One region of the Paraglaciecola sp. L3A3 genome, then DNA from elsewhere that is predicted to be linked to it. Evidence: predicted binding sites of a transcription regulator. Region 1 holds the regulator's gene; the other holds the start of a gene.
The links. Region 1 encodes sigma-54, which starts transcription at its own class of promoters, with help from an activator protein. Its sites were predicted from a motif close to GTTGGCACGNNNNTNGNNT; they were not measured.
Positions count from the first base shown of each region.

Region 2: a site for sigma-54 is predicted at 2,325-2,343, ahead of flhA (flagellar biosynthesis protein FlhA). Genes of this name have one in related genera too.

Region 1 covers NZ_CP047023.1:4,628,130-4,636,503, reverse strand. Annotated here, with positions in the region: gene mgtE (magnesium transporter) at 1-1,199, opposite strand, end outside; gene GQR87_RS19145 (HPr family phosphocarrier protein) at 1,390-1,665, opposite strand; gene rapZ (RNase adapter RapZ) at 1,669-2,514, opposite strand; gene ptsN (PTS IIA-like nitrogen regulatory protein PtsN) at 2,515-2,958, opposite strand; gene hpf (ribosome hibernation promoting factor) at 2,974-3,261, opposite strand; gene GQR87_RS19125 (RNA polymerase factor sigma-54) at 3,287-4,774, opposite strand; gene lptB (LPS export ABC transporter ATP-binding protein) at 4,840-5,565, opposite strand; gene lptA (lipopolysaccharide transport periplasmic protein LptA) at 5,565-6,113, opposite strand; gene lptC (LPS export ABC transporter periplasmic protein LptC) at 6,076-6,642, opposite strand; gene kdsC (3-deoxy-manno-octulosonate-8-phosphatase KdsC) at 6,639-7,193, opposite strand; gene GQR87_RS19100 (KpsF/GutQ family sugar-phosphate isomerase) at 7,193-8,158, opposite strand; gene GQR87_RS19095 (calcium/sodium antiporter) at 8,164-8,374, opposite strand, start outside.
Region 2 covers NZ_CP047023.1:1,628,308-1,636,681, forward strand. Annotated here, with positions in the region: gene GQR87_RS06825 (IS91 family transposase) at 1-906, shown strand, start outside; gene GQR87_RS06830 (endonuclease/exonuclease/phosphatase family protein) at 1,252-2,004, shown strand; gene flhA (flagellar biosynthesis protein FlhA) at 2,393-4,492, shown strand; gene flhF (flagellar biosynthesis protein FlhF) at 4,525-5,823, shown strand; gene GQR87_RS06845 (MinD/ParA family protein) at 5,820-6,686, shown strand; gene GQR87_RS06850 (RNA polymerase sigma factor FliA) at 6,683-7,414, shown strand; gene cheY (chemotaxis response regulator CheY) at 7,453-7,836, shown strand; gene GQR87_RS06860 (protein phosphatase CheZ) at 7,870-8,374, shown strand, end outside.

The DNA.
Region 1 (8,374 bases):
TTAATCATCATGGCGAAAGCAATGACAGCACCTAACATAAAATCTTGTTTCCATAAGGCAATTACAGTGGCAATTAACACCGACCAAATGATGCCATTTAAGATACCAATGGCTAATTCTTTACTAATTAACCATCTCGCATTACGAGCCGTTACATGACCTAAAGCCATACCGCGTATCACTAAAGTGAGGGTCTGATTACCGGCGGCACCGCCCATACTAGGTACGATTGTATTAAGGATTGCTAATACTGCTAATTCACTTAGTGTTGTTTCAAATAAATCGCTGACTGCTGCAGCCATTAGTGCAGTAAATAAGTTGACGCCTAACCATAAACTACGTCGCTGAGTACTTTTAACTACGGGGGCAAAGGTGTCTTCTTCGTCATCTAAACCGGCCATACTCATCATGGAGTGTTCGGCGTCTTCACGGATAATATCAACCACATCATCTATGGTGATCCGGCCTAACAAGTGATTATTTTTGTCGACTACTGGTGCTGATAACCAATTATATCGTTCAAATAAATTGGCTACTTCACCATCTTCCATGTCTACGGGAATTGAAATCGAGTCTTTAATTAAAGATTCAACGGGGGTGTCAGGAGCGGCCGTGATTAATCTAGTAATGGCCACACCACCCATTAATTTATCTTCACTGTCTACTACATACAAAGTATCTGTATGTTCAGGCATATCACCTTTTAGCCGTAGATAACGCAGAATTACGTCAACATTAATTTTATGACGAAGGGTAATGGTATCTGTATTCATGATGAAACCAGCGGTTTCCTCACCATAAGATAAGCCTAATTCGGCTCTTTGCCTGTCCTGTTCGTCCATGGTTGCCAGTAAATCCTGAGAAACTGATTCGGGTAGAGTGCTGAGTGTTTCCACCAAATCATCAGTGTCCATCTCTTCGAGGGCGTCTGTGATTTTCTCCGGCAACATTGTATCTATGATGCCATTACGGACATCTTCAGATAATTCTTCTAATACATCACTATATAAATCAGGTTCAATTAGTGGCCATAAAATTAAACGACTACGGCTACGACTTGATTCCAAAAGCAAAGCAATGTCACAAGGCTGCAGTTGTTGCAGCATGTCTTTTACTAGCCCTGTATTATCATCTGCTAGTGCATCATCGATAGCATGAAGTTGGCTTTTTGTGCTTTTAGTTTTGAAGGTCTCTGGCATGAATTACAAATATTTACCCAATTAATAGAAAGATGAAATGATGATAGCGCATTGGATACACGCCCATAGTTTAATCGATAGTCGGCTGTAGGTCAGTACAAATTTTCTGAAGTTTTTGTTAAAAAGCAAAAGTATGCGCAGCTTATAAGTGACGAAGTCATGCTTGGTGTGCGAAGCACATTAAAGATTCTTATTCTTCCTCATTAAACTTATCAACAATCAGGCTTTCTACCGCGTCCAAGGCTGCTTGGGCATCTTTGCCTTCACTGACGACTTTAACTTCTTCACCTTGGTGGCTTTCTAACATCATTAGGCCTAACACACTATTGGCAGAGGCTTGTTTATCGCCTTGATATAAGGTGATTTCAGCATCAAATTGAGTGGTTAATTTTACTAATTGTGTTGCTGCTCGGGCGTGCAACCCTAGCTTATTGACAATAAGCAGTGTTTTTTCAATCCTTGGCATAGTTTACCTATTTAGTTCGCGGTGGCGAATTTGTACATCTGGATGTGAGTCACTAAACGTTTTAGCTAGGATTTCGGTGACATAGACAGATCTATGTTGGCCGCCTGTACAGCCTATTGCTATGGTCACGTAACTACGATTGTTTCTTTCTAAGTGGGGTAACCAAGTAGAAATTAAATTTTGAATTTGCCAAATAAATTTAGTCACTATAGGTTGTGAACCTAAGAATATTTGTACAGGACTGTCGAGACCTGTTAATTGTTTGAGATCTGGCTCCCAGTGCGGGTTAGGTAAAAAGCGGGCGTCAAATACGTAATCTGCGTCTTTGGGAATGCCATATTTAAAACCAAATGATTCAAACACTAATACTAATCTAGAACTTTTTTTACCCAAAATCCTTTCACGTACTATTTCAGCTAATTGGTGAACTGATAACTGATCGGTATCTAAATAAAGGTCAGCCCGTTCGGCAATAGGGGCTAATAATTTACTTTCAGCTTGGATCGCATCAGACAACGATTTATTTTGTTTAGACAGTGGGTGTAAACGTCTAGTTTCACTAAAACGTTTAATCAAAATATCATCACTGGCATCTAGATAAAGTATGGTTAGATTCCATGTAGAAGGTAAATAATCGAGAATTTCCACTAGCTCGTTAGTGTCTTTCGGTAAGTTTCTTACGTCGATACTTACTGCCACTTGATCGTATTCATCTACCACTGTGTGGGTCAGAGTGGGCAACAAGTTAACTGGGATATTGTCTACACAATAGTAACCGAGATCTTCCAATGCTCGTAATACTACAGATTTACCTGAGCCTGATCGTCCGCTGATAATGATGAGTTTCATTTAGCTCATAACCTCAAATAGTTCTTGATTAGTTTTTGCACTGCGAATTCTATGTAATGTATCTTTGTTCGTTAATTTTTGGGCAATCGCAGATAAAGTACCTAAGTGTTCGGATGCTTTTTCTTCTGGCACTAAAATAGCAATAAAAATATCTACAGGTTGATTGTCAATAGCATCATAGGGAATAGGTGTTTCACTGGTGACCACTATGGCTAAGACATTTTCTAGATCTTTTAATCTACCATGGGGGAGGGCGATACCATTGCCAATCCCAGTGCTACCCATTTTTTCTCTGCCGGTTAAACTGGCCAGTATGGTTGCTTGATCTATGTTGCTAATCACTTGAGACGCCGTTTGGCTAATGAGTTCAAGTACTCTTTTTTTACTAGTGCCCTGAACTGCACATAAAGTGCAGTCAGGGTGAAGAATGTCTTTAATTTCCATTATGGGATTCTATAGTTAATGGCGTTTGACTTTTTCCTTATGCCTAATCACTTGTCTATCAAGTTTATCGATTAAGCCATCTATTGCTGCATACATATCTGCATGCTCAGATGTTGCGAACACCTCCGTTCCACTGAGGTGTAATGTAGCTTCGGCTTTTTGACTAAGCTTTTCTACATTTAAAATTACGTGCACATTGTTGATATGATCAAAATGTCGTTCTAACTTGGTGAATTTAGTGTCGACATAGTCTCTCAAAGAATCTGTAATATCTACATGATGACCAGTAAGGTTAATTTGCATATCGCCTCTTCCTTCTAAAATTCGCCTATAATAGGCTCTTACGTTGGTTAGACGGGGGTATCAATAATGATTCCCGGTATTTTGCTATTGTTCGCCTGGCCACTTGTATACCTTGGTCGGCCAACAATTGTGCAATTTTGCTGTCGCTTAAAGGTTTACTTGGCTTTTCAGCTGCGACCAGCTTTTTGATCAACGCTCTAATGGCTGTTGATGAACATTCTCCGCCCGCATCTGTTGCTACATGGCTTGAGAAAAAATATTTAAGTTCAAAAATACCTCTAGGTGTATGCATATACTTTTGCGTGGTTACTCGTGAAATAGTCGATTCGTGCATGTCCACCATTTCTGCCACATCATTTAACACCATAGGTTTCATCATTTCGGGACCGTGTTCAAAAAATCCCATTTGTTGTTGTACTATACAATTAGATACTTTTAATAAGGTTTCGTTCCGACTCTCAACACTTTTAATAAACCATTTGGCTTCTTGTAAATGAGAACGAATAAATTGGCTATCAGAACTGTTTTTGACACTTTTACTCATGGCTGCATATTGCTGATTTACGTTCAGCTTTGGCAAACTGTCTGGGTTAAGTTCAACGGCCCAGCGACCATTTTTTTTGCTTACCGATACATCTGGAATAACGTATTCTGGTTCTCCAGTAACGATAGCCGTACCCGGACGAGGGTTGAGCGTTTGTAGTAAACGCATGGCTTCTCGTAACTCTTCTTCTTTTAGACGAGTTTTACGCATTAAGGTACGATAATCTTTACTACCAATCAGATCACAATAGTCGGTAATTAACATTTTGGCTTCTGCTAGCCATGGAGTTTCAGCTGCAAACTGTTTTAATTGAATCAGTAGGCATTCTTGTGCGCTTCTGGCGCCAGAGCCGATTGGATCGAGCATTTGAATACGTTTAAGTACCACTTCTACTTCATCTAACTCAATTTCTTCATCGTCCATGCTGGCCAATACTTCTTCTGTGCTGATGGTTAAATAACCACCTTCATCAATAGAATCAATAATGGCGATAGCTATGGCTTGATCGTTATCGCTGAAATGGGTCAGGCGCACTTGCCAAAGTAAATGGTCTTGAATATTGTCAGTGGTCTCACCTTGGAAAATTTGGTCGTCATCATGTGACGGGCCAGAACTGCTAACAGGTGAAGGCGCTGGGGCAGATGAAGCACTTAAATATTCATCCCAAGTGCTATCTAATGGTAAGTCTTCTGGAATATCGTTGTTTTGTAAAGCATCGCCTGAGTCAATATTGTCGACATTGACCTCTGAAGCGTCATTTGCGCCATTGGCATCATGATTGGTTTCTAAAGCTTTATCACCAGCACTATCAAATTGCTCGTCTACTTCCAATAGAGGGTTTGAATCAAGTGCCTCTTGGATCTCTGTTTGTAAGTCAAGTGTAGACAGTTGCAGGAGCTTAATCGCTTGCTGCAACTGAGGTGTCATTGTGAGTTGTTGGCTAAATTTTAACTGTAAAGAGGGTTTCATTTACTTCTTATGTTTAATTTATGTTTAATTCGTTGTTGATATCAGCCGAGTCAATTTATGGCTAACTATAGCCTGAATTGCTCACCAAGGTATACATCTCTTACACGTTGATCACTTAAAACTTCTTCTGAGGTACCAGATGCAATGAGTTCACCGTGACTTACTATATAAGCTTTTTCGCATACATCTAAGGTTTCACGTACGTTATGGTCAGTAATTAATACACCTATCCCTCGGTCTCGTAAATGTTGAATTATTTTTTTTATATCATTTACTGAAATAGGGTCGACCCCTGCAAATGGTTCGTCAAGTAGAATAAACTCAGGATCTGCTGCCAGTGCCCGAGCAATTTCTACACGGCGGCGTTCTCCACCAGAAAGGCTCATGCCTAAGCTGTTGCGAATATGGTTAATGTTAAACTCATCCAATAATGAGTCAGCCTGTTGTTCTCTTTGTTCTTTGGATAGCTCTTTGCGAGTTTGCAATATAGCCATTAAATTCTGATAAACAGTGAGCTTTCTAAAAATAGAGGCTTCTTGTGGTAAATAACCGATACCTTGTCGGGCTCGGACATGCATGGGTTGTAAAGTTAAAGCTTGTTGATCAATATATATTTCACCCTTATCAAGGGGGACTAAGCCAACAATCATATAAAAGGTTGTGGTTTTTCCGGCACCATTTGGCCCTAACAAGCCAACAATTTGTCCTGTGGATACCTCTAAGCTGACATCTCTAACAACTTGTCGTGATTTATAAGACTTGGCTAAATGAGAGGCTTTTAATACGGCCATTAAGGTTTTGATCCCTGTTGTTTGACGCTGTTAACTTTGTTTTTAGATTCGGGTTGGAAAATTGTAATAACCCGACCACTTTCTTGATTATTGCCTTGAGCAATGATTTGTTCAAGCTCCATGTTGAACATAATCGAATTACCTTTCACACTGCTGGAGTTTTGTTCGATTTGTGCATCACCTTTAAGTGATAAAGAGCGAGTATCTCTTCTGTACATGATTTCTTTAGCTTTGGCGGTAACTTTACTACCATCTTCCTGCTGCTGAGAATATTCTGCTGGATTGCCTGTGGCAATGAATATTTCATTTCCCTCACCTTGGCTGGCATCTACTTTGACTTCATCGGCGGTCACGACAAGGCTGCCTTGGCTAATTTGAACATTACCACGATATATAGCTTGCTTATTAATGCCATCACCTTCTTGATAATTAGAGGCAACTTTGATGGTTTGAGTAAAGTCTTCCTTGCCGGCAAATGCTGATGTCGACACTAAAATTGCAAGAACTAACTTAGTCTTGAGAAGATGGCTGGTAAACGGTTTTAACATGATCTAGTAACTCGTATTTTTGGGTTTCAAGGCTAACGGTAAAGCCGTTGCTGTTAATGACATAGTTTGGACCGATAATTTCTACAGCCTGATCTGAGGTCATGGTTTTGTCAATTAAATTTATTTCTACAAAACTGGTACGTATGGTTTGAACATAACCATCTTTATTTAAGCTCTTGATTTCGACATCGTTCTCGAATTGTAAACGTTGGTCTTCGTATAAGGTGCCTTCTTGTGCATTGACTTGCCAAGGATGTTCGGTTTGAGAAAATAGCAAATATTCAGGCTGCTTAAAGAGGGTAAATCCTAATAAATCATAGTTTTCCATATATTCTGCAAAAACTTGATGATTGATTTTACCGGTTTTATCGTAAAGAGTGCTACGCATTTTTTTGGCTTGATAATTTGGGATCCAAGCTTCTTCTGTTTGTGAAATGGGGATTATTTCTTCTTTTTGTAACCAGCCGGGTAGGCTTAAAGCTAATGCGAGAATAAACAATAAGCCGATACAGACAGTGACTCTATTCATACACTAGAGCCGTGAATTAATTGCAGCTGGTTATTGGCCAGTAAAATTAAATCGCACAATTCTCGTACAGCGCCAAATCCACCTTTTGTCCGGGTAACATAATGGGCACTATTGGCTACAACTGGATGTCCATCTTGTACACACACATTTAATGCGGAAAGTTGGAACATTCCTATATCGGGCATATCATCACCAATCGCAGCCGTTGAGTTAGTATTTAGACCAAGCTCGGCTTGTAGTTTTTCGAGGGCTGGGCGTTTGTTTTCACAGCCTTGTAAAATATGTTTTACCCCTAGAGAAGTCATTCTTGTTTCGACCATATTCGAACTGCGTCCGGTAATAATCGCTACTTCTATACCCATTTTTTGTATGGCTTTTATTCCGTAGCCATCTTTTGTGTGAAAGGCTTTTAGTTCTTCTCCATCTTGACCCATGTATATTCTGCCGTCAGAAAAAACACCGTCAACATCACAGGCCAGTAATTTAATTTTTTTTAATCTTTGCAATAAAGCACTGTTGATTGGGCCATATGGAGTATCAATTGAAGTCATTAAATAATTCCTGCTTGAAGTAATATTTGCATATTGATTGCGCCAATAGGTTTGTTAGCCGCATCCGTGACGAATAAAGAATTAATTTTATGCTGTTGCATCAATTTTAATACCTCAGCCGCGAGCATTTCAGGGGAGGCGGTTATACTATTTTGGGTCATTATTTGTTTGATTGTTGTGTGGTGTACGTCAATTTTGTCATCCAATACTCGACGTAAATCACCATCGGTAAATATACCGACTAATTGACCTGATTGCTCGACAATTCCAGTCATACCAAGCGCTTTATGAGATATTTCGACTAATGCCTGACGTAAAGTGTGTTCAGGAGTGACTAAGGGTAAAGCTTCTCCTTTAACCATGATATCAGCAAGGGATAATAGTAATTTTTTACCTAAAGACCCACCAGGATGTGACAGAGCAAAGTCTTCTGAGGTAAAACCTCTTTCATCTAGTAAGGCAACAGCTAAGGCATCACCCATCACTAGTGTGGCAGTGGTACTTGAAGTGGGGGCTAATCCTAATGAACAGGCTTCTTTGTCCACTTTTATACATAAATTTATATTGGCATATTGACCTAATGTGGATTTGGCATTTGAGGTCATGGCAATAATAGGTACACCTAAACGTTTAACTACAGGAATGAGTGCTAATAACTCAGCTGTTTCACCAGAATTGGAAATGGCTAATAAAATGTCTTGTTCGGTCAACATTCCTAAATCACCATGATTAGCTTCCGCTGGGTGCATGAAAAATGCTGGTGTGCCAGTACTGGCTAATGTGGCCGATATTTTATGACCAATATGCCCAGACTTACCCATGCCACAAACTATGACTTTTCCTTTGCAGGATAAAATAAGCTGGCAGGCTTGTTCGAAAGAATGATCGATATATTGAGTTAACTTCTCAATCGCCTGCTGTTCTATGGTTAATACTCTTAAGGCTGATTTAATAAATTCGCTCATAGTGATCAACTAAATAATAAATATTGATAACCGAAGAAACAGGCGATGAGACAACCACCTTCCACGCGATTAATTCGTCTACTGCCCCTTATGTTAAAGCTAAATACAAGGAGCAATACAGTGAGGCCTATCATCACATAACTATCTCGAGTGGCGGCGTTAGCATCAATAACGCCGGGGGCAATCAATCCAGGCATAGCAAGTACGGCCAAAATG
Region 2 (8,374 bases), 2.3 Mb from region 1:
CGCTGCCAGGGTAAGCAAACAGCACAATGGGTTGAGCAACAACAAGGGAATGTGTTGCCATGCAAGTATTTCCATCTGGTGTTCACCTTACCTCATGAATTGAACGTGATAAGTCAGTATGCCCCTGAAAGTCTGTACAAAAGTCTGTACAAAAGTCTGTTTCAGGCAGTGTGGGCGACCTTGAGTCAATTTGCAATATCCCGTAAAAATCTGAAAGGGCAATTGGGCATGACAGCCGTGTTACACACGTGGGGGCAAACCTTAAGCCAGCATATTCACTTGCATTGTCTTATTCCTGGCGGGGCAGTGGATGAGCAGGCACACTGGCAAAGTGTCAAAAAGGCGTATTTGTTTCCTGTAAAAGCTTTATCTACTGTATTCAGGGCTAAGATGTTGGCGGCACTCAGGTCATGTGAATTGGCTGTCCCCCAAGCGCAGATGTTAATGAGTAAAGCTTGGTGTGTGTACAGTAAACCTTGTTTGTGTCAGCCCAAAACAGTTATTCGTTATTTAGGTCGGTATACGAAAAAAGGCATGCTCAATGAGTCGAGATTACAGGCTATAAGTGAAGAGAAGGTCACCTTCAATTACAAAGATTATGCAGATGGTAATCAGCATAAACAGATGACACTTAGGGGTGAAGAATTTGTGCGTCGTTACCTCAGTCATATTCTACCAAAGGGTTTGATGCGCGTGCGGCACTTTGGTTTTTTAGCGAATTGTTGTCGACGTAAAAAACTTGAGGTCATTCGACGACAATTACCTGACATGGTGGAGCAACAGGACAATGAAGAAACATACGAACCCGCTAAATACTGGCCTTGTCCAGCATGTAAAGCAGGTGTGCTGATGTTGACGTCAATCGTACTGCCGCCCCTCAATGTTCAGAAGATAGCAAGTGGCTAAGATAATCGTATGACGGTCTAATACAGACCGATAAAGACGCAGTAATATGACAGGTAAATCACTGTCATGGGTTAGGCTGGCCTATCGTTTGGAAAACAAGATAAAGAGTCGATAATATGATAACCAGTACCGTGTTTAACATAAAAATATTGCTCATAGTGGCTGGTAGGTATGCGAATAAACTTGCCCTTGATACGCGAACCGCTATTCCTTTCAAATACAAATTCCATTAGCATAAACAATACCAATAAATTTAAGGGCAGGGTCTCGGCTTTGTCCAACAAGGTGATTATTCGTCACACACTACGTGCCGTATAATCACTAAGTAGTTAATTGTCTCTATCTATGAAAGTTGTTACTTGGAACTGTAATGGAGCACTCAGACGAAAGCTTGCAGAAGCAGATAGCTTACAAGCCGACGTTTTAGTGATTCAGGAATGCGAGGATCCTGCGCTATCGACACCGGCCTACAGAGACTGGGCCGGTTCTTACCTGTGGGTTGGCGAGTCGAAAAATCGTGGCATCGGCATATTTCCTCGGAATGGTCACCTGATTGAAAAGTTAGATTGGAGTGGCAGCTTTTCCGTGCCTGGGTTGTTTAGCAGAAGTGAAACGCTGAATTGGAGTACGGGAGATCTCAGGCTTTTTCTCCCTTTCACTATAAACAGAGATCTCACTGTGTTGGCAGTCTGGACGAAGGGGCGAAATGACGAAGCATTTGGGTACATGGGGCAATTCTGGAAATACCTTCAAATTCATCGTGCAGATCTGAGCCAACCAAAGACACTCATTCTTGGCGATTTTAATAGCAATGTGCGCTGGGATAAGCCGGACCGATGGTGGAATCATTCAGACGTGGTTGCTGAGCTCAGCGAGATGGGTTTCAAGAGCCAGTATCATCGAGCTTTTGATGAAGAACAGGGCAACGAGTCCAACCCAACATTCTTCTTGCAGCGGAACCGTGAGAAGGCGTACCACATTGATTACTTTTTTACCTCGTCAGACTTTACAGAAGAATGTGATTTGAAGATGGGTCAGCACGACGGTTGGATTTCGATTAGTGATCACGTGCCGTTGACGCTGAGCATCAACAATTAATCGGGTAGCCGGAGGTGTCCTCCAGCCCACACTACAGCCTGAAACTCAATGAGTTCGTCGACTTTGATTTTTGAAGAATGGATTCCTGCTAACGACATGCAGCAATGACTAAATTGTCGACTGTGGTTTTCTAATTTCGATCTTTGGCTTTTTCTCGTAACTCGCCGCTGAATTACAGATCAGTTTTTTGCTATCCACTAAAATCTATCTCCTATCTAATGCATCTAATCTTTTCCTCGCCGTTATTTCTACTTAAGTTATTTATAGTGATCCGTATAAATTACCGGCAAACGATTGTGACCTTTGATTATTTTGAGCGACTTGGCGCACTAGTTGCTATCACTTCAGTTAATCATTCGAAAACCAATAAAGCGTCAATTTTTTGTTTATGGAATTAACTTCGTATTTAAATCGATTCGACAAGAATAAACTAAAGTCTGCGACAACTGGTTTAGGCGCTCCTATAGTGTTGTTGGCTATTATGGGTATGGTTATTTTACCTATGCCGGCGTTTTTGTTGGACATATTATTTAGTTTTAATATCGCTTTATCCCTAGTGGTTATTCTGGTTTCAGTTTTTACTAAAAAGCCTGTAGATTTTGGTATTTTCCCCCTTGTTTTATTAATTGCCACTGTATTAAGACTGGCACTGAACGTAGCTTCCACCCGTATTGTGTTGCTTGAAGGACATGAAGGTGGTGCAGCTGCGGGGAAAGTGATTGAGGCTTTTGGTGCAGTGGTTATTGGTGGTAACTATGCCGTCGGTATTGTGGTTTTTGCCATATTATTAATTATAAACTTTAAAGTTGTGACCGCGGGCGCAGGGCGAATATCTGAAGTAAGTGCACGTTTTACTTTAGATGCAATGCCGGGTAAACAGATGGCCATAGATGCAGATTTGAATGCTGGCTTTATAGATTCAGATGAGGCTCGTAAACGCCGTTTTGAAATTACCAGTGAAGCAGATTTTTACGGCTCTATGGATGGTGCGTCAAAATTTGTAAAAGGTGATGCCATCGCTGGTTTGTTTATTATGTTGATAAATATAGTAGGCGGCTTATTTATAGGTATGATCCAACATGATTTGGCCTTTTCCGATGCCATCGAAATTTATACTTTATTGACCATAGGTGATGGTTTAGTTGCGCAAATCCCGTCTTTATTATTGTCTGTAGCTACTGCGATTATTGTGACACGAGAAAACGATTCTCAAGAAATGGGCCAAGAGTTAACTAAACAATTAGGTAATCAAAGAGCTTTATACATTACCAGTGGTATTTTATTTGTGATGGGGATAGTCCCAGGTATGCCACATATAGCGTTTCTTGGTTTTAGTGCAGCTGTTGGTGGTTATGCATTTTATAGTCATTGGTTAGCAGAAAAACGGGCTAATGAACCTGAAGTTGTCAGCCAATTGCCTGAACAAAGTAACGCACCTCAAGAAATTAAAGAATTAGGTTGGGATGATGTTCAACATGTCGACACTATTGGCTTAGAAGTTGGATATCGATTAATCCCGTTAGTCGACAAAGCTCAAGGAGGGGAGTTATTAACCCGAATTAAAGGTGTACGTAAAAAATTATCTCAAGAGTTAGGTTTTTTAATTCCGCCAGTGCATATTCGCGATAATTTAGATTTAAGCCCTAATAATTATACCATTGCTATGTTAGGTGTGACTGTGGGGGAATCTGAGCTTAGCCATGACAATGAGCTAGCGATTAATCCTGGGCAAGTATTTGGCAAGCTAGAGGGTAAAGTGACCACTGATCCTGCGTTTGGTTTAGATGCAGTTTGGATTAAAGCTAATCAAAGAGAGCATGCACAAACCTTAGGTTATACGGTTGTGGATGCTGCCACTGTAGTAGCCACACATTTAAGTCAATTATTAACCAACAATGCTTATCAACTATTGGGCCATGAAGAAGTTCAACAGTTGCTCGATTTACTTGCTAAAAATAGCCCTAAATTAGTTGAAGGCTTAGTACCGGATATCTTGCCATTAAGTACTGTGGTCAAAGTATTGCAAACGCTTTTATATGAAGGTGTACCTATAAGGGACATGCGTAGCATAGTGCAGACACTATGCGAATTTGGCCCGAAGAGTCAAGATCCTGATGTACTAGTCTCTGCAGTACGTATTGCTCTAAAACGATTAATTGTCCAAGAGATTAACAGCGGCGCCCCAGAAATACCTGTCATAACTCTGGCGCCAGAGTTGGAACAGATGTTGCACCAGTCACTTCAAGCAGGTGGTGCCGAAGGTGCTGGCATCGAGCCGGGTTTAGCTGAACGTTTACAAAGTTCACTAAATGAAGCGACTCAACAACAAGAGTTAGCTGGTGAACCGGCAGTATTATTGACTTCAGGCATGTTACGCCCAGTTTTATCTAAGTTTTTAAAACATTCAGTGAGTGGGTTACATGTTCTTTCATATCAGGAAATTCCTGATGATAAACAAATTAAAATCGTGAGTGCTGTGGGTCAATAATCTGACACAATTGAAGTACATTAGGGGGTTATGTGAAAATCAGACGTTTTTATGGTAAAGATATGCGAGACGTGCTTAAACAAGTCAAAGACGAGTTGGGCGGTGATGCTGTTATCATGTCAAATAAAAAACATGCGGACGGAATTGAGATTGTCGCAGCTTATGACAAAGAGCCTGATGCTCAGCTTCCCCGTCAAACTAAACCTCAAGTTGAAAATAGTGTCAATGCTCAGCGAAAAACACCGACTTTAAGTGAAATTATTGGTGATAATGGGCCTGATAGTTTAAAAGCTTTGCTTGAAAAACAATCACAATCAGTGACAACTCAGACTGAACCTTTGGTCCAGCCTGAGCGACCTTTGGTTACTCAGCCGGTTCAACAACAAAATTCAACTCCTCAGGAACACTCTGCCTTAAAAGAAATGAGGCAGGAATTATCATCATTGCGTAATATTCTACAGTTCCAGATATCAGGTTTAATTAATCAAGAAAATAATCGAAAACATCCATTGCATGGTTATTTAGTTGAAAAACTATTACAAATGGGTATTTCAAATACATTAGCCGAAGAAGTGGTTGCCTATGCGCCCGAATCTGCTAATGAACGAGAAGCTTGGTTATTTTTACTTAAACTTTTGGCTAATAGATTGCAAACTAAAAGGGATGATATTCTTTCCCAACCTGGTGTGGTTGCACTAATGGGACCTACTGGTACCGGTAAAACTACCACAGTAGCTAAACTAGCTGCCCAAGCAGCACAAAAATATGGCGCAGAACAAGTTGCGGTAGTGACTATTGATAATTACAGAATTGGTGCCTTTGAGCAAATTGCGACTTATGGAAAAATTATCGGTTGTTGTGTAAAAAAAGCGCAAAATGCCAATGAATTATCAGATTTACTTTATCAATTTAGGAATAAACGTTTAGTATTAATAGATACTGCAGGTTTTGGTCAACAAGATGCTAGACTAATCAAGCAGTTAGATACTATTAAACAAAATTCTTGTGTTACTATTAGAAAATATTTGGTGATGCAAGCCAATTGCCAGTATCGTGTCATGCAACAAACGATTAAAGAGTATCGACAGATTTCTTTACAAGGGTGTATATTGACCAAGCTGGATGAATGTTACAGTCTTGGAGAGGCGATAAGCGTGGCGATAGAAAATAAATTGCAAATTTGTTATTTGACTAATGGACAGAAAGTGCCTGAAGATATGCAACCCGCAGATACGAAATTTTTAATTATGAGTGCAGCAAAGCTTTATAAAAAATTCGGTTTACTTCATACTGAAACAAATCACATTACAAATGCAGCAGTGGCAGTATGATTGAGGACCAAGCAAGTAGCTTAAGAAGAATGAATCAATCTAGACTTATAAAAGTAATAGCCGTGACAGGCGGTAAAGGTGGTGTAGGTAAAACTAACATCACACTTAATACCGCCATCTCATTGGCTCAACAAGGCAAACGCGTTATGGTACTAGACGCGGATTTAGGTCTTGCCAATGTCGACGTATTGTTGGGATTGAGGGTTGAAAAAAACTTATCTCACGTCTTGTCTGGTGAATGCACCTTAGACGAAGTGTTAGTTGAAGGCCCATACGGAATAAAAATTGCGCCAGCTACATCTGGCAGTCAATCTATGGCTGAACTATCACCTACCGAACATGCTGGTCTGATTCGAGCTTTTAGCGAATTACAAACGCAAATTGATGTGTTAATTGTTGATACTGCTGCTGGGATTTCGGATATGGTGTTAAGTTTCTCCAAAGCTTCTCAAGACATATTAATGGTGGTTTGCGATGAGCCTACATCGTTAACTGATGCCTACGCATTGATTAAGATTCTAAATAAAGAACATGGCATATTTAGATTTAAGATTGTCGCTAACATGGTGCGTAGCATGCGTGAAGGTGATGAATTGTTTACTAAATTAACAAAAGTGACTAATCGATTTTTAGACGTAGCGTTAGAGTTAGTTGCAGTTGTACCTTTTGATGAAAATGTACGTAAATCGGTGAGAAAACAAAAAGCAATTGTTGATGCTTATCCTACTTCTCCTGCCGCTATGGCAATTCGTCGATTAGCTAAAAAAGCGATTGAATGGCCTATTCCTAATCAGCCTGGAGGACATCTAGAGTTTTTCTTAGAGCAATTGGTATCTAAAGACGTTGTGTGCAATAACCGGTGAGTAGTAAAGCAGCTGCTTATCAACAACTTGCCAATAAAAACGATTTAGTTGAACGGCACGCTCCGCTAGTCAAGCGGATCGCCCACCATTTGATGGTTAGATTACCCGCTAGTGTGATTGTTGATGATTTGATTCAGGCTGGAATGATCGGATTATTAGAAGCTTCAAGAAACTTTGATGGCAGTAAAGGTGCAAGTTTTGAAACCTTTGCAGGAATCCGTATACGAGGTTCAATGCTTGATGAAATTCGCAAAGGGGATTGGACCCCAAGATCAGTGCATAAAAATGGTCGGGCAATCACAGAAGCGATTAATCAAGTCGAACGAGCTACCGGAAGAGATGCTCGAGACATAGATGTAGCAGAAAAATTACAAGTCAGTATTGAAAGTTATCACCAGATGTTAAATGAAGTTAATGCTGGAAGGATAGTCGGTATTGAAGATTTAGGGGTTACCGAAGATGTGGTAACGACTGAACAAACTAAAGGTTCTAATTCACCTTTTGATGAACTAGTTCAAGGTTCATTTCAAAAAGCATTAGCCGATACAATCACCACTTTGCCTGAACGAGAAGCGATTGTCTTGTCCTTATACTATGACGAAGAATTGAATCTTAGAGAAATTGGTGAAGTTTTGGAAGTGAGTGAGTCCAGAGTAAGTCAAATACATAGTCAAGCAATGTTGAAACTTAAGTCACGTATGCAATCTTGGCGTATAAACGAAAAATAAAATTGTTAATAGAGGTTGGATCCTCACCGGAGGTGGTTTTGGATAAAAACATGAAGATTCTTGTTGTGGATGATTTCTCAACAATGAGAAGAATTATTAAGAACTTACTTAAAGATCTTGGTTTTACAAATATACAAGAAGCAGATGATGGAAACACTGCTTTACCTATGTTGCAACAGGGCGATTTTGATTTTGTCGTAACTGATTGGAATATGCCTGGAATGCAAGGTATAGATTTATTAAGGGCAATTCGCGCTGATACTGATTTAAAACATATTCCAGTGTTGATGGTGACTGCTGAAGCCAAAAAAGAACAAATTGTTGCTGCAGCTCAAGCAGGCGTTAATGGATATGTTATTAAACCTTTTACCGCTGCAACATTAAAAGAAAAATTGGCTAAGATCTTTGAACGTTTAGGTTAAATTCAGGCAGACCGAACTAAAAGGAAAGACTGTATGACAACCTTAAACAAACCGCCAATTTCTTTGGAAGATGCCAAAAAACTAGTGTCTTTAGTTGAGGCGGAAGAGCATCAAGCTGCTCATGATTTGCTCGAAAAAATTCATACAAATAATTCAGTTGAACTATTCTCAGAAGTTGGAAAATTAACTCGTCAATTACATGATTCATTGAATAATTTTCAATTGGATCCTCGTATCATTGATATGACGAATGAAGATATACCTGATGCTCAAACGCGTTTAACGTATGTTATTCAAACCACTGAAGATGCAGCTAACAAAACTATGGATCTGGTTGATACTTGCATGCCTATCGCCGAAAGGCTAAATGAAGGCATACGCAATATCGCACCTGAGTGGGATAAGTTAATGGCTCGTAATCTGCAACTTGGGGACTTCAACCATTTAGCTAAACAAGTTGATAGCTTCTTTAAAGATAGTGCAGAGGAAACGGCTAAACTGAGTAGTTTGTTAACTGAAGTATTACTTGCACAAGGTT